DNA from 2 places in the Clostridium neonatale genome. Region 1 is predicted to be linked to the other one. Evidence: predicted binding sites of a transcription regulator. Region 1 holds the regulator's gene; the other holds the start of a gene.
The links. Region 1 encodes HrcA, which represses chaperone genes, less so after heat shock. Its sites were predicted from a motif close to TGTTAGCACTCNNNNNNNNNGAGTGCTAACA; they were not measured.
Positions count from the first base shown of each region.

Region 2: the regulator HrcA is predicted to act here: its motif matches at 6,917-6,947, upstream of groES (co-chaperone GroES).

Region 1 covers NZ_UICR01000002.1:1,117,608-1,129,959, forward strand. The annotation lists gene CNEONATNEC86_RS16725 (nitrite/sulfite reductase) at 1-1,079, opposite strand, end outside; gene CNEONATNEC86_RS16730 (FlxA-like family protein) at 1,341-1,760, shown strand; gene dnaJ (molecular chaperone DnaJ) at 1,842-2,978, opposite strand; gene dnaK (molecular chaperone DnaK) at 3,246-5,084, opposite strand; gene grpE (nucleotide exchange factor GrpE) at 5,153-5,755, opposite strand; gene hrcA (heat-inducible transcriptional repressor HrcA) at 5,798-6,826, opposite strand; gene hemW (radical SAM family heme chaperone HemW) at 7,024-8,151, opposite strand; gene CNEONATNEC86_RS16760 (tellurite resistance TerB family protein) at 8,299-8,742, opposite strand; gene lepA (translation elongation factor 4) at 8,900-10,705, opposite strand; gene CNEONATNEC86_RS16770 (hypothetical protein) at 11,085-11,426, opposite strand; gene CNEONATNEC86_RS16775 (stage II sporulation protein P) at 11,570-12,352, opposite strand, start outside.
Region 2 covers NZ_UICR01000001.1:438,584-450,935, reverse strand. The annotation lists gene CNEONATNEC86_RS02095 (hypothetical protein) at 1-403, opposite strand, end outside; gene guaA (glutamine-hydrolyzing GMP synthase) at 634-2,175, opposite strand; gene guaB (IMP dehydrogenase) at 2,378-3,835, opposite strand; purine riboswitch at 3,982-4,079, opposite strand; gene CNEONATNEC86_RS02080 (type II secretion system protein) at 4,240-4,695, opposite strand; gene groL (chaperonin GroEL) at 4,837-6,462, opposite strand; gene groES (co-chaperone GroES) at 6,585-6,869, opposite strand; gene CNEONATNEC86_RS02065 (hypothetical protein) at 7,240-7,536, shown strand; gene CNEONATNEC86_RS02060 (DNA-3-methyladenine glycosylase family protein) at 7,624-8,556, opposite strand; gene CNEONATNEC86_RS02055 (C-GCAxxG-C-C family (seleno)protein) at 8,739-9,140, opposite strand; one part of gene CNEONATNEC86_RS02050 (IS3 family transposase) at 9,341-9,830, shown strand; one part of gene CNEONATNEC86_RS02050 (IS3 family transposase) at 9,830-10,764, shown strand; gene CNEONATNEC86_RS02045 (iron-containing alcohol dehydrogenase) at 10,874-12,037, opposite strand; gene CNEONATNEC86_RS02040 (3-hydroxybutyryl-CoA dehydrogenase) at 12,199-12,352, opposite strand, start outside.

The DNA.
Region 1 (12,352 bases):
TTTCCAGCTTCATCACCATTTAAGTTTCTTATATATATTCCTTCTGTCATTGTAAGGCGTAATTCCACTTGCTTCATATCTTCAATACAATCTAATATATCTTCTAAATCTTTTAAGTGTAATTGCCCTCCAAAAGGATGAAAATATACACTATATAATCCATTTTGTTTTTGAGCATATAATCTTTGATTATTTATTTCTGTTTTCTTTCCTTCTTTATCAATTTCAATTGGATGTAAATCTAAAGTTAAATCTTCATCTTTCATCACATCATCAAGCTTTTCTTGATAGCATTTTAGAAATTCTTCTTTTCCCATCCTCTCTACAATATATCTTATTCTTGCTTTATGTTTATTTTCATAGTCTCCTTGTTCAATAAACAGTTTAGTCATTGCTTCAACGTGATATAAAACTACACTTGGATCTATTAACTTTGGGTATTCTATACTTAATTTAGGATTAGCACCTAGTCCACCTCCCAAGTATACCTTAAAATATTTCTTATGATCTTTAATTGTTGCTAAAAACCCTAAATCTGTAATATTACAATGACCACAATCCATATTGCTGCTTGAAAAAGATACCTTTAACTTTCTTGGTAGTTTATATGAAGTTATCTTTTTTAGAAAATGATTATTTACTATTAATGCATATGGAGTTACATCAAATGCTTCAAATCTGTCAACACCTGCTAGAGGAGAAATAGCAACATTCCTTGGATAATTACCACCTGCGCCTCTTGTGTATATATTTTCTTCTAGTGCTTCTTTCATAAGGTCACAAACCTCATCTATTGTTAAATCATGAAATTGTATTGCTTCTCTTGTTGTTAAATGAACCTTTTCCAATCCATACTTTTTAGCTGTATCTAAAATCCACTTCATTTGTTTCTTGCTTGTTATACCAGATGGAATTCTTAGTCTTATCATAAACCCATTTTTATTTCTTTGAGCATATACTCCCATGCCGCCAGATACTTTCTTAAATTCCATAATTGAAATTTCATTTTCTAAAAATTTATGTCCAACTTTTCTAAACTCTTCGATTTCTTTTAATAATTCTTTTTTTAAATCATCCATTTGTTAATCTTCCCCTCAATTTAGATTTGATAAATATATTCTATAAATAATATTCTGATATCCGCTCAAAAATATTCATAAATACTTATATCTTTTGATACACTCCGAATTATTAATAAATTTTACAAAAACTTTTTATAAATTTTTCATAAAATTTATAACGTAATTATAAATTAAATTAACTTTTTATAAAATTAGTAAATTATTGTAGTTTTCCATCGATATATTTTTTGAATATAACAATAAAGGAGATGGAAAGTCATGCAAATAAACAGTATAACAAATAGTACTAATAATAATTATTCTTCAACACAGACCAATAACAACTCAAGCGAACTATCAGAACTAAAATCTCAATTAAAAGAATTACAAAGTGATTTATCAGAAGTTCAAAGCGATTCTTCATTAGATGAAGATACCAAAACAACAAAAACTTCTCTTTTGCAATCACAGATTTCATCAGTTCAAAATCAAATAACAAAGTTAAAAACTGAGGAAAAGGAATCGCAATCTCAAACAAAAGATTCACCAAACAATTCTGATAGTGAAAAAAGTGGAGTAGTTGTATCTGGAAATTTAAGTAGACTCATAGATGCTAATCGCTCTGGTGATAAATCTGTTATTAAGCAAATTAAATCTAAGCAAGAAAAAGAAAAGAATAATACTTACACTATATACTAATATTTTATTTGTATCAATTAGTACACATAATTTATAAAATAAGAGCATTTATTCTAAGTTAATAAATGCTCTTATACATTCCTATTTATTTTTTCCAAACAATTTTTTCTTATGAGTTCCTGTAGCTGCATCTGGTTCTTCACCACTAGCTACCATAAATGCTCGAAGTGCTTCTTCTTGAGCTTTTGTTAATGATTTTGGAATATCAACTATAACTTTAACATATTGATCTCCACGTCCTGATGAGTTAACTCTTGGTATACCCTTGCCTTTTAATCTAAACATAGTTCCAGATTGAGTACCAGCAGGAACTGTATATTTTACATTACCATCTACAGTAGTAACAGTTATTTCTGTTCCAAGAGCAGCTTTTGCCATAGATATATGAGTATCTATATAAACATCATTTCCTTTTCTAGTAAACACTTTAGATGGAGTGACATTAATCCTTACATATAAGTCTCCTGCACTTCCCCCTCTTAATCCATGTTCTCCTTGTCCTCTTAGAGGCATTACATTTCCTGTATCAACACCTGCTGGAATATTTACTGTTATCTTTCTAGATTTTCTTACGTTACCTTTACCTCTACATTCTTTACATGGAGTATCAATTATTTCTCCTGTACCATTACATTTATCACATGTAGATTGTGATACAAAATTTCCAAATGGAGTTTGTCTTTGTACTCTCATTTGTCCTGTTCCATTACATGTAGGACATGTTTTTTTATTTGTTCCAGGTTCTGCCCCTGATCCATGACAATGATCACAATTTTCACTTCTAGTTATTGTTATTTCTTTTTCAACACCAAAGATAGCTTCTTCAAAAGTTAAATTTAGAGTATATTCAATATCATTTCCTCTTACTGGACCATTTCTTCTTCTTGAGCTTCCACCACCGCCGCCAAAGAATGAATCAAATATATCACCAAATCCACCCATGTCAAATCCATCAAAACCACTAAATCCACCGCCGCTGAATCCACCTGTTCCATCAAAGGCAGCTGATCCAAATTGATCATATTTAGCTCTTTTCTCTGAATCTGAAAGAATCTGATAAGCTTCATTTATTTCTTTAAATTTAGCCTCTGCTTCTTTATCACCTTGATTTCTATCTGGATGATATTTAACAGCTAGTTTTCTAAAGGCCCTTTTTATCTCATCGTCACTTGCAGTTTTATCAACTCCAAGAACTTCATAATAGTCTTTACTTGCCATTTATTATATTCACCACCTAGTTTTATTTACATTGTATCCATTATATATATTTTTTATATTGGCTACAACTATACGAACCACTCAAATCAAAAAGCTTTTTTATGCTTTTTACCTAAACAAATTTATTTTACTAAACTTTTATATATTTCTCAATTAAAAATTAATTAATAAAAATATATTTTCATTAATTAATTATTCAATGCTTTATAAAAAGGGAAGACTAAAGCATCGCCTTCCCTTATAGATTATTATTTTAATAACTTAATACTATTTATCTTCATCTACTTTAAAATCTGCATCTACAACATTGTCATCATGTGGTGCACTTTGCTGTGCTCCAGCTGCATTTGGATCCATTCCTGCAGCTGTTGGATCTTGTTGATACATTTTAGCAGCTATTGGATAAAATGCTTGATTAGCAGCTTCTATAGCAGCCTTAATTGCTTCTACATCTTCTCCATCTTTAACCTTCTTAAGTTCATCAAGTTTATCTTGAACTGCTTTCTTTTCATCTTCAGTAGCCTTGTCACCAATTTCACTTAATGTTTTTTCTAATTGATAGATTGTTTGATCAGCATTATTTGCAACCTCTATCTTTTCTTTTCTTTTTTTATCTTCTTCTGCAAATTTTTCTGCTTCTTTTACAGCCTTATCTACTTCATCATCACTTAAGTTTGTTGAAGCTGTAATTGTTATATTTGCTTCTTTTCCAGTTCCTTTATCTAAAGCAGACACTTTAACAATACCATTTGCATCTATATCAAATGTAACTTCTATTTGAGGAATTCCTCTTGGAGCTGGTGCTATTCCTGAAAGTGTAAATCTACCTAATGACTTGTTATCTACAGCCATTTGTCTTTCACCTTGAACTACATTGATTTCAACTGAAGTTTGGTTATCAGCATAAGTTGAGAATACTTGACTCTTCTTTGTTGGAATAGTTGTATTTCTTTCTATTAATGGAGTAGCTATTCCACCAGCTGTTTCAATACCAAGTGTTAATGGAGTAACATCAAGTAATACTACATCTTTAACTTCTCCTGTAAGTACTCCAGCTTGTATAGCAGCACCAACTGCAACACATTCATCTGGGTTAACTCCTTTTGAAGGTTCTTTTCCTGTAAAGTTCTTAACTGCTTCAACAACAGCTGGAATTCTTGTAGATCCTCCAACTAATATTATTTTATCTATATCACTTAATGAAAGTTTAGCATCAGCTAAAGCTTTTTTCATTGGTTCGATACTTCTTTGAACTAAATCATGAGTAATTTCATTAAACTTAGCTCTTGTTAATGTCATATCTATATGCTTTGGACCAGTGCTATCCGCAGTGATGAATGGTAAGTTTATATTTGTTTGAGTTGAAGATGATAATTCAATCTTAGCTTTTTCGGCAGCTTCTTTTAATCTTTGAAGAGCCATTTTATCCTGCATTAAATCAATTCCATTTGCTGCTTTGAAATCATCAGCTATATACTTCATAATTTTTTCATCAAAGTCATCTCCACCAAGCTTTGTATCACCATTTGTAGATAATACTTCAAATACTCCATCACCTAAATCTAGGATAGATACGTCGAAAGTACCACCACCTAAGTCGTAAACTAAAATCTTGTGTGCTGAATCAGTTTTATCTAATCCATAAGCAAGAGATGCTGCTGTTGGCTCGTTGATTATTCTTAATACTTCAAGTCCTGCTATTTTACCTGCATCTTTAGTCGCTTGTCTTTCGCTATCATTAAAGTAAGCAGGAACTGTTATAACTGCTTGAGATACAGTTTCACCTAAATAAGCTTCTGCATCAGCTTTAATTTTTTGAAGAACCATAGCTGAAATTTCTTGTGGTGAATAATCTTTTCCATCTATATTAACTTTATAATTAGTTCCCATATGTCTCTTTATTGATATAACTGTTTTGTCTGGATTAGTTATTGATTGTCTTTTCGCAACTTGACCCACAAGTCTTGACCCATCTGCTTGGAATGATACTACTGATGGAGTAGTTCTAGCGCCTTCTGAGTTAGCAATAACTACTGGTTCTCCACCTTCCATAACTGCTACACATGAATTTGTAGTTCCTAAATCAATACCTATAATTTTTCCCATGATATATTCCTCCTAAAACTAAATAGTTTATTTTCTTCATTTTTAATTTCTGTATATGTTTAATTATATTAATTAGCTACTTTTACCATTGTATGTCTTATTATTTTTTCACCTTTTTTATATCCTTTTTGGAAGACTTCAGCTATTACATTTTTATCTAAGCCTTCATCTTCTATATGCATAACTGCATTGTGGAAGTTTGGATCAAATTCGCCACTTGCATCAATCTCTTCAACGCCAAGTTTAACAAATGCATCTTGACAACCCTTCATTGTCATTTCAACACCTTTTTTAAGATCATCTACATTTCCTTCTGCTGCCATAGCTCTTTCTAGATTATCTATTACAGGAAGGATTTCCTTTATTACATCTATATATGCATCTGCATATATGCTTTCTTTTTCTTTTGTTGTTCTCTTTCTATAGTTATCATATTCAGCTGTCAATCTAAGCAATCTGTCTTTAGTTAGATCTAATTCCTCTTGCATTTTCTTATTTTCTTCTTTAAGTTTCTTGGTCATGTTAAGTTCATCCTCTTCTTCAACCTCATTTGTATTTTCAGCAGTATTCTCCATTACTTCCTCATCTTTTAATTCAGTGTCTTCATTTACTTCTTCATTTAAATTTTCTTCTTTAATTTCTTCATTTTTTAAATCTTTATTATTTTCCATTAGTTTAAGCACACCTCGTCTCTGATATATAAAATCTAGATTTTATTTAACATGATCATTTAATATATTATTAAGTTCTTTAACAACTTCACTCATTATAGCTATTACTTTTGAATAATTTATTCGTCTTGGTCCAATAAGTCCAATTTTTCCTATTGGTCTATTTCCAAAAGAATATTCAGCTGATATTATGCTACATTCTTTAGCCTGAGGTTTATAGTTTTCTTCTCCAATACTTATAGTAATGTCATCTTGCGGATTAAATAATTCCATAACAGCTTGCTTATCACTTAATAATGAAAGTAATTCCTTTGCTTTATCTATATCATGATATTCTGGATAATTAAATATATTTGTTGCGCCATCCATGAATACTTCTGATGAATCAGCATCATTTAATGTCTCATATAGGCTTGGTAATATTGCATTAAATATTTCTTCATATTCAACCAAATCCTTTTTAAGATTATTTATTACTTCAAGGTTTATTTCTGCTATAGAAAGATTAACCAATCTATTATTTAATACCTCATTAATTTTATTTAATGCAGCTAAAGTTGGCATCTTATTTAATTTCATTACATGATTCTTTATAAGACCTGTATCTGTTAAAAATATAGTTACTAGACTGTTCTCATCAACTCTTATAAGCTGTATTGATTTTATAAAACTCTTTTTAACTGATGGAGCCTCAATAATACATGTCAAATTTGTTAATTCTGATAATAAAGCACTTGTTTGCCTTACTACCTTATCAACTTCAAGCATTGCAGAATCTATAATATATTGCTTTATTCTTAGATCTTCTTCTGCTGTAAGCATTTGGCTATCCATGAGTTTATCAACATATAGCCTATAGCCCTTACTTGATGGAATTCTTCCCGCTGAAGTATGAGGTTGCTCTAGATATCCCATAGCTTCAAGATCTGACATTTCATTTCTTATTGTCGCAGAACCAATTCCTAAATCATAATTTTTAGCAAGAGTTCTTGATCCTACAGGATCTCCAGTACGAATATAATCATTGATAATAGCTTGAAGTATTTTTATTTTTCTATCATCAATCCTCATAATCTCACCTCTTTTGTTAGCACTCGTCATCATCGAGTGCTAATGACTATGGTTTTAATATATTCTTTCTTAACTTTTTTGTCAATCCTGTTTATTTTTAAAAATATTAATTATAGCTTATATTTATTAGATTTTCCCATGCTATCTTTAACTTTCTGCTTTTTTCTCTGATTTTCTATCGTATGTATTTAAGACTGTTATGTTAATATAAAATCACTCATAACATAATTACTTAACTCAATTCCTTTAGAAGTCAAATATATATTCCCCTTTTCATTAGCTAATAATTCTTCATCCATATGTTTTTTTATTACCTCTGCATACACATCATATATATTTCTATTAAATCTTTCCTTAAATTCACAAATATTTATTCCATTAATCATTCTAAGTCCCATAAACACAAATTCTTCCATACTATCTTCTAAAGTATTTGTATGAACTTCTTCTTCAACACTTTTCTCTTCATTTATATTTTTTATATATTCTTCTATATTATCAATATTCTTAAATCTAGCATTATCTATAAAAGAACTTGCTGAAACTCCTACGCCTAAGTAATCTTCACATTTCCAATAAATTTTATTGTGGAAACATTCTCTATCTTCTTTAGCGTAATTTGATATTTCATATTGCTTATAATTATTCTTACTTAATATTTCTTTTGTGATTTTATACATTTTCCTTTCAGTATCTTCATGAGGAAGATTAAGTTTATTAGAATTATATAGTTTATAAAAACATGTACCTTCTTCTATTATTAGACTATATGCGGATATATGGTCTGGATTTAATTTAATTATTTCTAATAATGTATTTTTCCACTCTTCTAGGTTTTGATTCGGCAGACCAAACATCAAATCTACATTAATATTGTCAAAACCTAGTTGTCTTGCTAATAAAAAATTCTTTTTAAATATTTCATATGTATGGATTCTTCCTATATCTTTTAGTAAAGAATTATTAGTTGATTGTAAACCAATACTAAGTCTATTTACATTATGAGTTTTCATTATCATTAATTTTTCTTTTGTTAGAGTTCCCGGATTACATTCAATGGTAAATTCAATATCTTCTTTAAATTTCAACTCGTTCAATGTTTCAAGTAAACTTTTTAAGGCTTTTTCATCAAGATATGATGGAGTTCCGCCGCCAATAAATATACTTCTTATGGTATATCCTTCTGCTTTTTCTAATATTTCTTTATTTAATGCTTCCACATACACATCTATATATTTTTCTTTTCCTGAATAAGAAGGAAAATCACAATACATACATTTTTGTTTGCAAAAAGGTATATGGACATATAACGCTATTTCTTTCATAATAACTCCTCCAAATATTTGAATATATTAATTATAGTCTCTTATATTTATTATTTTAATCTATATCACATAGATGATATCATATAATAAAAAATACATGTTTATTTCTATATAAAAAATAAACATGTATCATATTTCTAAAATAAGCTACTTGGCTATAAGTTTTTCTGCTTGTTCCTTTAATAATTCAATTTTACTGTCCGAGTCCACTACAGAGAAATTATAAACATCAATAAAATTATAAAAATAGTTTGCAAATGCTATTTTCTTACTACGAGCTATATTAAATCCTTTTCCTATTTTTTCCAAAAACTCAACTTCTTTTTCTTCATATTCTCCATCAATAAGTGCTAATCCTACTAGTTCAAAATAGATAATCTCTTTAGACCTGTCATTTGATCCACTTAATAATGTAAATACATCTTCAATCTTTGAATCATTTATATCGGATTCTTTTAAATTCAATTCCTTTAGATAATCAATATATAGGTCCTTTTCTTCCTTAGAAAAAGTTTCATCTATATTTGCAAGCTGCTTTACTAATTTGATAAATGCTATCCCCTCATCCTTTTTTAATTCATTTAAAAACATATATTCATCCTCCTTTTACATATACCTGTTATTATCCATTTTAATTAAATATATACAAATTTTAATTCCTATATTAATTTTAATGCACAATAAACATTTTATAAATAGCTTTTTTGCATTTACAAATATTCATTGTGCATAATTTTATTTAAATATATTAATCTACTTTCAAGACTGACATAAATGCTTCTTGTGGAACTTCAACAGATCCTACCTGTCTCATTCTCTTTTTACCTTCTTTTTGCTTTTCAAGAAGTTTCTTCTTTCGTGAAATATCTCCACCATAACATTTAGCTAATACATCTTTTCTCATAGCTTTTACTGTTTCTCTTGCTATAATTTTAGATCCCACAGCTGCCTGAATAGGAATTTCAAATAATTGTCTTGGAATGATTTCTTTTAGCTTTTCTGCTATCGCTCTTCCCTTATGATATGCTCTTTCATCTGGTACTATCATAGACAGTGCATCAACTACATCTCCATTTAATAAGATATCTAATTTAACCAACTTGGTTGTAGTATATCCCTTCATTTCATAATCTAGAGATGCATATCCTCTAGTTCTAGATTTTAATGTGTCAAAGAAATCATATATTATCTCATTTAAAGGTATATCATAATTTACAACAGCCCTAGTTTCTTCTATATATTGCATGTCAATATATGTTCCTCTACGATCCTGACATAACTCCATTACAGCTCCAACATACTCTTTTGGAGTTATAATAGATGCTTTAACTACAGGTTCTTCCATATAGTCTATTTCAGTCATAGGAGGTAAATTAGTTGGATTGGTTATTTCTAACATTTCTCCATCTGTTTTTATAACTTTATATATAACTGATGGTGCAGTTGTAATTATATCTAGATTGAATTCTCTTTCAACACGTTCTTGAATTATTTCCATATGCAATAACCCTAAAAATCCACATCTAAAACCAAATCCTAAAGCAACTGATGTTTCTGGCTCAAAATTAAGGGCTGCATCATTTATCTGTAATTTTTCCAATGCTTCTTTTAACTCATCATATTTAGCTCCATCAACTGGATATATTCCTGAATAAACCATAGGAATAGCTGGCTTATATCCAGGAAGTGCTTTGTCTGTTGGTCTTGCTGCTTCAGTTATTGTATCTCCAACTCTTGCATCTCTTACATTTTTTATTGATGCAGTTACATATCCAACATCACCTGCGCTAAGTTCCTTTATTGGAAGCACTCCTGGTGTAAATACTCCAACTTCAGTAACATCATATACTTTATTAGTGGCCATTAATTTAATTTTATCACCAATTTTTATCTTTCCATCCTTAATTCTTACTATACATACAACGCCCTTGTAACTATCATAGTAAGAATCGAAAATCAATGCTTTAAGAGGTGCCTCTTCATCGCCTTCTGGCGCTGGAATATTTTTAACTACTGATTCTAATACATCTTTTATATTTAAACCAGTTTTTGCTGAAATCATTGGTGCTTCTTCTGCATCTATTCCAATAACATCTTCAATCTCTTGTTTTACTTCATCAGGTCTTGCAGATGGTAAATCTATTTTATTTATTACTGGTGCAATCTCAAGATCATTATCTAATGCTAAATAGCAGTTAGCTAATGTTTGTGCTTGAATACCTTGTGTTGCATCAACTACTAACAATGCGCCCTCACATGCTGCTAAACTTCTTGAAACTTCATAATTAAAGTCCACATGACCTGGAGTATCAATTAAATTAAGAATGTATTCCTGTCCGTCATCTCTTCTATATACAAGTCTTGCTGCTTGTGATTTTATTGTAATTCCTCTTTCTTTTTCTATCTCCATATTATCTAGAACTTGTTCCTGCATTTCCCTTTCAGTTAAGGTTCCAGTAGTTTCAAGTAATCTATCTGCAAGGGTTGACTTACCATGATCAATATGAGCTACTATTGAAAAATTTCGGATATATTTTTGTCTTTCACTTTTCATATAAATAAACCTTAATCAATTCACAATTAATAGTTTATACCTTTTATGGCACACAAACTGGCAATTCACAATTTTATAATGATGAAATTACTTTTTAATTTCTTTAAGATATTTTTTATAATACCTTTTTCATAAGATTTAAAATTAATAAACTATTTATTAATTTTTTTAATCTTCTATATTATTTAAAATATCATCAAAATTTTTAACTGTGATCTGCTAACTGTTAACTGTCAATTGTATTGGTTTTCTCACCCCCGTTTAATTAAATCAGCTAAATTATATCATACCTACCTTTAAAAAGGCTATAAGTTTTATACTTATTATTATTTTAAGGCAATTTATTATTTATTCAACTATTTATTTTAAATATCTTTTATTAATCTTTTATAACGGTATTAATCTTCTCTCTAACATTATTAACTAAGATTTCTACTTGTTTTGTAATATTAGACTGATTAGTTATTCTAAAATTATTTTCACCTATCCTTACTAAAATATCACTATCTTCTTTATATATTTTTAAAAATGAGTTATCTTTTATAAAGTTTGAAAAATCTTCGCCAAATTCTTCACTTACCAATTGGTAGTTTTCATTGGTATTTCCAAGTGGCGATAAAGAACTTGTATTTTTTATATTTATAGATATTATTCCGCTCATCATTAAAAATAAAATTATAATTGAAGGCATAACTTTTCTAGTAATGTACTTCTTTTTCATATATTTCATCTCCTCGTTAAAATTAACATACGTTAAAAGAAAATTTATCTAATATTATTTCCATATTAAAAAACGCTATACAAAAAAATTAAGCTAATATCTTATTAGAAAGAATATAGCTTAATTTTATCAGACATTTCATCCTAATTATTACCATTTAAAATCTCAGCAATAACTCTTGCCATGCATTCAGCTGTTACCTGTGATTCCTGTGGAGTATTATAATGTGACCCTATTTCTAAGAGTACACTATTGTCACTTTTACTTTGATTAAATGCGTTTTTTCCCCTCGGATAAGTAGTTATTTCCCTCGGTAATGTTGGAAATAACTCTTTTGTTTTATTAAAAATCTTTTCTGTAATCTCTTTATTTTTCTCATATCTCTCGCTATTTTGGGCCGTAACAAGAGCCATTCTTGCTGCACTCTTTCCATAAATCTCAGTTGTAGTAATACTTTTATTTGTAATAGAATCTCTATGAAGATCTATTATAAGCCTAAAATCTCCATATTTATTTAGATATTTGTCTACTGTCTCACTTGATCTAGCATAGCTGTCATTATATGATATACAGTGATCTGTCTTATCATGTATCACTGATATACCATATTTTTCTTCCAATTCTTTAGCTAACACATCCCCTACACCAACTACATTTGTTTCCTCATTTATGCTGTCCGGCTCTTCTTGGGAATAGTTTTCATGGGTATGAGTATGATAAATCAATATTTCTGGTTTAGATGCATTAAGAGTTTTCTTTAACGCAGCGTTATAAATTTGGTCTCCTATTGTAGATTCATTCAAATTTATTTTTGATATACTATCTTCATTTATTTTATAAGAATCAAATGTAAGTCTTTCTTTACTTTCACCTGAATCAGTGGAAAATATGTTGAATAAACTTATCTCTTTATTAATTATATTTCT
Region 2 (12,352 bases), on a different contig from region 1:
GCCTATTAGGAACTCTTGGTTTACCCTTTGAATTTCCACTTATATATTTTCCAGTACAAATTGACCATGTTTTCAACACTTCACTTTCACTATTTTCAATAAGGCCAAAGGCAGCTTGTGAATTTGCACTTACTTTTAATTGTTGTATTCTCTGTATACGCTCTTGTTCCATTCTTTCCCGCTCTTCTTTCTCTCTTTCTATTTCTAAAGTATCGTTCAAAATAGTCTCTATTCCCGTTTGAATTTCACTATCCATGCATGTAATAAATTTATAAAAAGCATCAGGAAAATGAAATTTTTTATTACTTCCAGAAAAGTCTATTTCTATTATATCGCCTCTTTTATCTGTTACAATTCCTTCACCAAATTTTATATGTCTAACCTTTTTAGCAATTAAATTCATTTCTTATTCCTCCTTGTTATAAAAAAAGAAGAGCTTTCCATATTCATGTCAATTGACACGATACCAAAAGCCCTTCTATATTTAGACGGTTCTTTATCTATTTTTTGCTTTCATTATACCATGAAACCAGTATAATAACAAATTCCACCAATTTTAATATAGTACTCTCATTATAAAACGCAAAAAAATCCTGCAAATCTAATATCAATTAGAATGCAGGAATCTCTTATCTATTCAAATTCTATAGTAGCTGGTGGCTTTCCTGTGCAATCATACATTACACGATTAACACCTTTAACTTCATTTACAATTCTAGTTGTTACTTTACCAAGTACTTCCCATGGAAGTTCAGCACTTTCTGCTGTCATGAAATCACTTGTAGTTACAGCTCTAAGTGCTATAGCATAATCATAAGTTCTTTCATCTCCCATTACACCTACTGAACGCATATTAGTAAGTGCTGCAAAATATTGACCTATTTCTTTATCAACACCTGCTTTTGCAATTTCTTCTCTATAAATTGCATCTGCATCTTGAACTATTCTTACTTTTTCAGCTGTTACTTCGCCTATTATACGTATTCCAAGACCTGGACCTGGAAATGGTTGTCTGTAAACTAATTTTTCAGGTATTCCAAGTTCTAAACCTGCTTTACGTACTTCATCTTTAAATAATAATCTAAGTGGTTCAATTATTTCTTTAAAGTCTACACAGTCTGGAAGTCCTCCAACATTATGATGTGATTTTATAACTGCTGACTTTCCAAGACCACTTTCAATTACGTCTGGATAGATAGTTCCTTGTACTAAGAAATCAACCGTTCCTATTTTCTTAGCTTCTTCTTCAAATACTCTAATGAATTCTTCACCAATTATTTTTCTCTTTTGTTCTGGTTCTTCTACACCAGCTAATTTTTCATAAAATCTTTCTTGAGCATTTACACGAATAAAGTTTAAGTTATATTGTCCATTAGGTCCAAATACTTCTTCAACTTCGTCTCCTTCATTTTTACGAAGTAAGCCATGATCAACGAATACACATGTTAATTGATTTCCAACAGCCTTTGAAAGTAATACAGCAGCTACAGATGAATCAACTCCACCTGATAATGCACATAATACTTTACCATTTCCAACTTTTTCACGTATTTCTTCAATTGTTTTTTCAACAAATGAATCCATTTTCCAATCACCAGAACATCCACAAACATCATACACAAAGTTTGAAAGCATCTTTGTTCCTTCTTGCGTATGCATTACTTCTGGGTGAAATTGAACTGCATATAAGTTCTTCTCTACACATTCCATACCTGCAACTGGACATACTGGAGTAGTTGCTGTTATTGTAAAACCTTCTGGTGCCTTTTCTATGTAATCTGTATGACTCATCCAGCAAATAGTCGATTCTGATACACCTTTAAATATCTTAGAATCTACGCTAACATCAACTTTTGTCTTTCCATATTCACTTACAGGAGCAGTAGCAACTTTTCCTCCAAGCATATGTGACATTAATTGTGATCCGTAGCATATTCCAAGTATAGGAATTCCAATTTCAAATAACGCCTTATCACATAAAGGAGAATCCTCACCATATACACTATTTGGTCCACCTGTGAATATTATTCCCTTTGGATTCATTTCTTTTATTTTATCAACGCTTAAAGTATATGGATGAACTTCACAATATACATTACATTCTCTAACTCTTCTAGCAATTAACTGATTATATTGTCCACCGAAATCAATAACTAAAATTAATTCTTTTTTCATGGTTTCCTCCTAAAAAATTATTCTACTTGTATTATTAACTAAATATATCATTTTATCAATACAAAACACGAATTTTTTTTATCTTTTTGTAGTTTTTATTCGCACTATTTCTTTAAATAACACAATGCACAACGTGCATTATATTTAATTACTAAAATATATAATAATTAAAATTGTACATTGTGCATTATTTAAATAGTGCTTATTGTCCTACACTATAGTTTGGTGCTTCTTTAGTAATGTTAATATCATGTGGATGACTTTCTCTAAATCCAGCAGCTGTTTGAACAACAAATGTAGCTGTTTCATATAAAGTATCAAGATCCTTTGATCCTAAATATCCCATTCCTGATTTAATTCCACCCATGATTTGGAATATTGTATCTGCCACATATCCTTTGAAAGCAACTCTTCCTTCAACACCTTCTGGAACTAACTTCTTATTACCTTCTTGGAAATATCTATCCTTAGATCCCTTTTCCATAGCAGCTAAAGATCCCATTCCTCTATAAACCTTGTAGCTTCTTCCTTGATATATTTCAAGTTCTCCTGGTGCTTCTTCACATCCTGCAAATAATGATCCCATCATAGCAACTGATGCTCCAGCAGCTAAGGCTTTAACTATGTCTCCAGAATATTTAAGACCACCATCGGCAATTACTGGTATGCCATATTTTCTTCCCATCTCTGCGCAGTCCATAACCGCTGTTAATTGAGGTACTCCAACTCCAGCAACTACTCTTGTAGTACAAATTGATCCTGGTCCTATACCGACCTTAACGCAGTCAGCACCTGCTTTGATTAAGTCTTCTGTAGCTTCAGCTGTAGCAACATTACCAGCTATAACTTGAAGTTCTGGATATATTTTTTTGATTTCTGTTACGGCATCTAATACACCTTTTGAATGACCATGAGCTGTATCAAGAGTTATAACATCAACATTAGCTTTAACTAAAGCTTCAACTCTTTCCATCATGTTTCCTGTAACACCTACAGCTGCTCCGCATAATAATCTGCCCTTTTCATCTTTAGCTGCATTTGGGAACTTTTTAACTTTTTCAATATCTTTCATTGTAATAAGTCCCTTTAAACATCCATTTGCATCTACTAAAGGTAATTTTTCAATTTTATGTTTCTTTAAGATTTCTTTTGCTTCTTCTACAGTTGTATTTTCTGGTGCAGTAATTAAGTTTTCCTTAGTCATTACTTCAGATATTTTTCTATCATAGTTTGTTTCAAATATCATATCTCTATTTGTAACTATTCCAACTAATTTACCATTTTCATCAGTTATAGGAACACCTGATATTCTATATCTTCCCATTAAATCTTCAGCATCTTGTAATCTATGGTTAGCTGATAAGTATATAGGATCTGTGATTACACCATTTTCTTGTCTCTTTACTCTATCAACTTCTCTTGCTTGTTCTTCTATAGTCATATTTTTGTGGATAATTCCGATTCCACCTTCTCTAGCCATAGCAATCGCCATTTTAGATTCTGTTACAGTATCCATACCAGCACTCATTAAAGGAATATTTAAAGCAATCTTTTTAGTTAAGTAAGTTTTTGTAGTTACTTCTCTTGGTAATATTTCTGATTTGTTAGGTACTAATAATAAGTCATCGAAAGTATAAGCAGTTTTAATAATTTTAGCCATTTTTAATCCTCCTAATTTTTGAAATATTTATTGCATTTTTATGTTTTTTTGAATGTATAATTGCATTTTCACTGTTAATTTTATGTATAAAAAAAAGCATACTAACCTTATAGTGATGTTAATATGCTCATAAAGTCTAATTTATAGCCAATACTAATACCACTCATAGTCGGAAGTTTACGGTTTCCGGTAGATACGCCCTGCCTTATTCAAGGTATATACGAGTTATTAAATATATCTGATTTTTTAAATTAAACCTATTATAATGTATGTACATTCTAAAGTCAATAAATTTGAAATTAAAATTGCATTTTTTTAAGCAAAATTTTTCATGTAATTATTTATATTCTGCATAAATATATTTATATACAACATTTTCAACTCTTATCTTTGCTGTATAGATACTATTTTCTTTCTTCAATAAATTTTATACTACTAGAATTTAATATTTCACTATCACTATTAAAATCAAATTCAGCCCCATTTACTATATCATAACAATTTTGCACTGTGGTGGTTCCTGTATTTATATTTTTAAATTCTTCTTCATTTATATATTTTTTTATACCGTCCTTATTTATAATACTACTAACACTTTGATTCTTCTCTAATGGTATATATCTTAAATTATATGATTCTGTTGCCATAACGATTTTTCTACATTGATCTACTACTTTTAATTTCTTAGCTTCCTGAACATACCCTAATACTTTTGGAAACAATACTCCTGATAAAATCATTATTATCGCTATTACTGCAATTAACTCAATTAATGTAAATCCTGAACTCTTTTCTTTTATATTAATGCTTAATCTACGATTACTTTTTATTTCATACTTTACTTTTTTTATTCTCTTCATCTCCTTATAAGATAATTGTATCTTAAATATTAACTTAATTTTGATTTTATATACATTAACTATATAAGCTATTTCAATATAATAAAAAACCTTGAGGAATTGAATTCCTCAAGGTTTTTAAAATTCACATATGAATTTATTTTAATACATTCCATCCATTCCCATTCCTGGTGCACCTGGCATTGCAGGTTCTTTTGCTGGAATATCAGCTACAGCAGCTTCTGTTGTTAAGAATGTAGATGCTACTGATGCAGCATTTTGAAGTGCTGATCTTGTTACTTTTGTAGGGTCAACTATACCACTCTTAATCATATTTACATATTCACCCTTTAATGCATCATATCCAACGCCTGCTTCACTTGCTCTTACTTTTTCGATTATAACTGAACCTTCATCCCCTGCATTAGTTGCTATTTGTCTTACTGGTTCTTCTAAAGCTTTAACAATTATATTTATACCAACTTGTGTGTCAGGAACATCTGAAGTTAATTTTGCTACTTCATTAATTACATTAGCATAAGCAGTACCACCACCAGCTACTATACCTTCTTCTACAGCAGCTTTTGTTGCAGCTAAAGCATCTTCAATTCTTAATTTCTTTTCTTTTAATTCAGTTTCAGTTGCAGCACCAACTTTAATTACAGCTACTCCACCAGCAAGTTTTGCTAATCTTTCTTGTAATTTTTCTTTATCAAATTCTGAAGTTGTTTCTTCAACTTGAATCTTTATTTGATTAACTCTATCTTTAATATCAGCTGAATTTCCTTTACCGTTAACTATTACTGTATTTTCTTTGTTAACTTTAACACTCTCAGCTTGACCTAACATCTCAAGAGTAGTTTCTTTTAAATCTCTTCCTAATTCTTCAGAAATTACTTGACCACCTGTTAATATAGCTAAGTCTTGTAACATTTCTTTTCTTCTATCACCAAATCCTGGTGCCTTAACAGCTACGCAAGTGAATGTTCCTCTTAACTTATTAACAACTAATGTTTGCATTGCTTCGCCTTCAACATCTTCAGCGATGATTAATAACTTCTTGCCCGCTTGAACTATTTGTTCTAATAATGGTAATAATTCTTGAATGTTTGAAATCTTTTTATCTGTTATTAAAATATATGGGTTATCTAAAACAGCTTCCATTTTTTCTGTATCTGTAACCATGTAAGGTGATACATATCCTCTGTCAAATTGCATACCTTCAACAACATCTAATTCAGTTCCCATTGATTTAGATTCTTCTATAGTTATAACACCTTCATTACCTACTTTTTCCATAGCATCAGCTATTAGCTTACCAACTTCTTCATCAGCAGCTGATATAGCAGCAACTCTAGCAATATCTTCTTTGCCTTCAACTTGTTTAGAAATCTTCTTGATTTCTTCAACAGCTTTGTCAACTGCAGTTCTTATACCGTTTCTAATTAACATTGGATTAGCTCCAGCAGTTACATTCTTTAAACCTTCTCTTATTATAGCTTGCGCTAATAATGTTGCAGTTGTAGTTCCGTCTCCAGCCACATCATTAGTCTTAGTTGCAACTTCTTTAACTAATTGTGCTCCCATGTTTTCATAAGGATCTTCTAATTCTATTTCTCTAGCAATTGAAACTCCATCGTTAGTTATTAATGGTGCTCCGAATTTCTTATCTAATACAACATTTCTTCCCTTAGGTCCTAATGTAACCTTAACCGTATCTGCTAATTTATCTACTCCAACTTGCATACTTCTTCTAGCGTCTTCGCCGAACTTTAACATTTTAGCCATTTCAATACACTCCTTTTATAAATAATCTATTTAAACATTCTATTAACTCATGTAATTATAATTTTAATCTGTCTTATACTTAATTTATAATTAAGCTATATATTAATTCTATAAAATATAGTTTATTCAACTATTGCTAAGATATCATCTTGCTTTAAAATTGTATATTCATCTCCATCTACTTTTACGTCTGTTCCTGCATATTTAGAGTATAATACTTTATCTCCAACTTTTACTTCCATTTCAATTCTTTTTCCATCTGTTATTGCTCCTGGACCTACTGCAACAACTTCTGCTTCTTGTGGTCTTTCTTTAGCACTTCCTGTTAAAACTATTCCGCTTTTTGTTTTTTCCTCTGCTTCTAATTTTTTAATTACGACTCTGTCGCCAAGTGGCTTAATATTCATAAAAAAACCTCCTTAAAATATATATTAAATTGATTATTGCATTTCTTTGTTAGCACTCATTAAAGTTGAGTGCTAATACAATTATTATAATATCCTTTATATCCATATAATTCAAACAGGACTTATAATATTATATCCCGTTTTAAAGCGAATATTCTTAATTATCTCAAAATATATTTAAATTGCTCACTTTTTCTTTAATTTTCATCTATTAATCTTTTGAATAATTTTCCATGGAAGTCTATACATTTTTATTACTAAAAGAAAGGAATTTAATCTATATATTTTTAATATCAAATTATTGTAATTAATATATATTATTTGATATAATCTAAATAAAATAATTCTAAAATTCTGATAGGAGATTTGTATGAAAGAAACTCATATATGTGAACTATGTAATAGAGATGTATCTATTATAACTAAGCATCACCTAATTCCTAAGCAAAAAGGTGGCAAAGATTATAAGACAATCCATTTATGTACTACTTGTCACAAGCAAATTCATGCACTTTTTACTAATACAGAACTTGCCACATTATATAATTCTATAGATGCATTGAAAAACAATGCTAGAATAATTAAATTCTTAAATTTTGTAGAAAAAATCCCTGGAGATTATAATGTTAACATAAAAAAATCTCGTCGAATACGAAAAAGCAGTTAACTAATCATAGTTTAAATATATATTCATATGTATTATAAGGCAGCTACTTTAACTGCCTTATATTTATAATGTTATAAATTTGATTTTCTACTCTTCAATTTTTATTTTATTTTCTCTTGCATAGTAAAATAAATATTGTTGAGCAAATCCAGATAGCTTACCAAACTTATTTCTACCAAAGATTCTTATCTTATTTAAAGAAGCATCTTCAGCGCCATAAAAATAAACCATAGCACGTTTAACCCATACATCTACAGGAAATGCAGAATACTTTTCCATGGAGAACAGCATTATGCAGTCTGCAACCTTAGCCCCTACACCTTTAAACTCTTGAAGTGCTGCATGACATTCATCATCATTTAAGCTTTTTATATAATCTAAACTATATTTTCTAAACTCATTTATTGCATTTACGTCACCGCTTTTAATTGCTTCCTTGCTTTTATAAACATTAGAAATTGTATCTACTATATATTTACTTCTAAATGATGCTCCTGTTTCTTGTATTTCTTCTAATGTGGCATCTTTTATTTGATCTATTGTGGGAAATGCATAATATATAGTATCTTTATATTCAATTTCTCTTCCATATTTAATCGATATCTTATTGATAGTTTTCATTATTGATGGTATGCTGTTTCTTGCTGATATAATAAAGCTTATTAATATTTCAAACGGATCTTGATTTAATATCCTAATTCCAGGACCAAATTCTACACTTTTTCTTAACAATTCATCTTTGGATAATTCTTTTTGAATTTCCGAATAGTCTCGTTCTAGATCAAAATATTTAATCCAAATATTTTTAACATCCTCTTCATTAGAATTATATATAAAAATATTATTTCCATCTTGCTTTAATTCAATTACCTTTTCAAAAGCAACTACGATATAATTAGTATCATCTATCTTATAAAATCTAAAACATTGACCACACTCAAAAGTTTGTTTAAGACTAAAATTCTTAACTTCTTCTATTGCAATATAATCTTTGTATGATTTTATTCTTTTGTAATCCATACGAATCTCCTCCATTTATTTTCATAATTATATTGTACTCTAAACACTATATTTATACTTACATAAAATTTTAATATGTATATGATCTATACCAAAAGCAACTTCTTATTACTAAGTTATTACTAAGATTTTATTAACTCTAAGTTAAGTAAGTATATTTATAGTAATATTTTAAATTTTGATTAACCTTCTTTTATTATACTTTCTAATATCTCTGCACTTACTTCAATCATATGGCTACAAGCTTTTTCCTCTGGATTCACAATCTTTGTTTTTAAATCTCTACAATCTATGTATCCCATTTCTTCTTTAAATCTTTTTATAAATTCTTGTGTCATAGCCCTTACTTTAGGGCTCTTATGTCCTCTTTCCTCAGTAAACATAATTCCGAGTACTGCTACAGCACCAGATATAGCTCCACACACTCCACCAGATGCCATACCTCCTCCAAAGCCAGCCATAGTCTTAAATGTTTCATGTGATAAATTTAAGTTATATTCTTCATTAGCTGCATACATTATACATTCTGCACAATTCAAATCATATTCTTTAGTCCAGTATCTTTTTGCTGTTTCTGTTAGCATTTTTCTCTCTCCTTTTATTAATAATGCAATTATCTTTCATTTATTATATCACTATATTTATAATATGTAATCTAATGAAGGATATATACAATGTGGAGTATTTGTTATTATAATACTATAAAAAGGAGTATCATAGATTAATAAAATGAACCGACCCCAAAAAGTTAGACCAAAAATCTAATGATTTGGAGGTCGGTTTTTTGGCAAAATATAGTTATGAATTCAAAAAAGAAGTTGTTCAAGCGTATTTGGATGGTAAAGGTGGTTATAAATTTCTTGCGAAAGAGTTTGGTATTCCTTCTCCAAGCAAGGTTAAATTATGGGTTGATAATTACCGTACATTAGGCGATGAAGCGTTGATGCGTTCAAGAAAAAATGAATCTTTTACTTTCGAATATAAACTTCATGTAGTAGAATTATATCTAACAAGTGAGGTCTCATATCAGGAGTTAGCCCTTCAAGAAAGGATACATAATCCAACGCAAATAGTTAAGTGGGTAAATGATTTTAGAATTGCTGGTCCTGATGCTTTGCGGCCGAAGAAGAAGGGACGAAAGATATCGTTGGAATCATCAAATAAATTGTCTAGTAAAACAGAATCCGCCGAAATTGTTTCAGTTGACACTACTGCTGAACATGTAAAACAGCTTGAAGATGAATTGCTCAAGCTCAAAATTGAGAACGCATATTTAAAAGAACTGAGGAGGCTGCGTTTAGAGGAGGAAGCTCTTCTGAAAAAACAGCGAGAATCATCCACAGCCTCCGAGGAGAATTCAAATTAAAAGATATTCTCGCAGTTGTAGGCTTTCCAAAAGCGACATACATGTATTGGCAAAAGCGATTTAATAGAGAAAATCCTAATAAAGAACTAGAAGAAAAGATCCTTGAAATACGTAGTATTAATAAAGATTGGGGTTATCGACGTGTATACGGAGCACTACGTAAACAAGGAATACTTATAAATAAAAAGAAAGTTCAGAGAATTATGCAAAAGCTTAATCTTCAGGTGACTTCCTTTACAAGAAAGAGTCGTAAGTATAGTTCATACAAGGGTAAAGTTGGAAAGGTTGCTCCTAACAGAATTCATAGACGTTTTGACACACAGATTCCTCATCAGAAAATCACAACAGATACTACTGAGTTTAAGTATTATGAGGTTGATGATAAGGGACGAATGATAATAAAGAAACTATACTTAGATCCATTCATGGATATGTGTAATAGAGAAATCTTAAGCTATGGAATATCTCAACATCCGTCAGCGGCCAATATCATGGGAGCACTAAACCAGGCAATTGAAATCACAGCTGATTGTCCATACAGAAGAACTTTTCATTCTGATCAAGGTTGGGCTTACCAAATGAAAGCTTATGTACACACTCTTAAAGAAAATCGAATTTTTCAAAGTATGTCCCGAAAGGGCAACTGCCATGACAATTCAGTAATGGAGAACTTCTTTGGAATAATGAAACAGGAAATGTACTACGGCGTTGTTTACTACAGTTATGATGAACTCAAAGAGGCAATAGAACAATACATCAAGTACTACAATGAACAAAGAATTAAAGAGAAACTAGGATGGATGAGTCCCGTAGAATACAGGCTCAACCTCTTGGCTGCATAAAAATAGCGTAGCAGCCATTAAAACTGCTACGCTTAAAAAGTCTAACTTTTTGGGGTCACCTCAAAAATCATTCTAAGATACTCCTTAAAAATTAAAAATCACTTATAAATTAAAAATCAACCTTTGTATTATAATATGTGCAAGTAAATAGCCTCTCCATTGTTTCATCATTTATTTCTCTAGGATTAGATCCTGTACATGCATCTAATACGGCATTATGAGCTATAAATTTAAGATTATCCTTAAATTCGTCTTCACCAACACCATATTCTTTCATTGAATGAGGAATATTTAATTTATCATTCATTTCATTTATCATAGTTATCAATGAATCTGTTAATTCAGAATCATTATTTCCATCTAGTTTTAATACTCTAGCAATATCTGCATATCTGCTTTCACATTTAACTCTATTGTACTGAATTACATATGGTAAAAAGATTGCATTTGCACATCCATGAGGTATATGGAATACTGCCCCTACTTTATGTGCCATTGAATGCACTATTCCAAGAAGAGCATTTGAAAATGCCATTCCTGCTAAACATTGAGCTTCATGCATTAAGTTTCTAGCATCTTTGTCTCCACCATAAGATTTGAATAAATTTTCATTCACCATTTCTATTGCCTTAATAGCTAATGGATCTGTAAAATTAGAACTTTGTGATGCAGTATAAGCTTCTATAGCATGAGTCAATGCATCCATTCCAGTATGTGCTACTAGCTTATCTGGCATAGTTTGAGCTAATGCTGGATCAACTATTGCTATATCTGGAGTTATATTAAAGTCTGCTAAAGGATATTTTATCTTTTCTGAATAATTTGTTATTACTGAAAATGCTGTTACTTCTGTAGCTGTACCACTTGTTGATGGAATAGCTACAAACTTAGCTTTTTGTCTAAGCTCAGGTAATCCAAAAGGCACTACTGCTTGTTCAAATGTAAAATCTGGATATTCATAGAATATCCACATAGCTTTTGCTGCATCTATTGGAGATCCTCCCCCCATCGCAACGATCCAGTCTGGTTCAAATTTTCTCATAGCTTCTGCGCCCTTCATAACAGTCTCTACAGATGGATCTGGTTCAACACCTTCAAATAGTTCAATCTCCATTCCAGCCTCTTTTAGATAATCCTCAACTTGTTTAAGAAACCCAAACTTTTTCATTGATCCGCCGCCAACTACGACAAAAGCCTTATTACCTTTCAAAGTTTTAAGCACTTCCAAAGTTCCTTCTCCATGATATATGTCCCTAGGTAATGTAAATCTCATAACGCCTCTCCTTTTATTCAATTTATTTTTACACCATATATATTCTATATATTTTTTACAATTCCTCCAGTATTTAATATATATTTATGATTCTATATATATATATATATATTAAAAAATAAAAAAACTCCCAAAGAAATAATCTTTGAGAGTTTTTAATATTATTTAGAATAATCGAAGAATCCTTTTCCGCTCTTTCTACCTAACCATCCTGCTCTAACATATTTTCTTAATAATGTACAACATCTGTATTTGTTATCTCCAGTTTCATTGAATAAAACATCCATGATAGCAACACAAACATCTAATCCGATA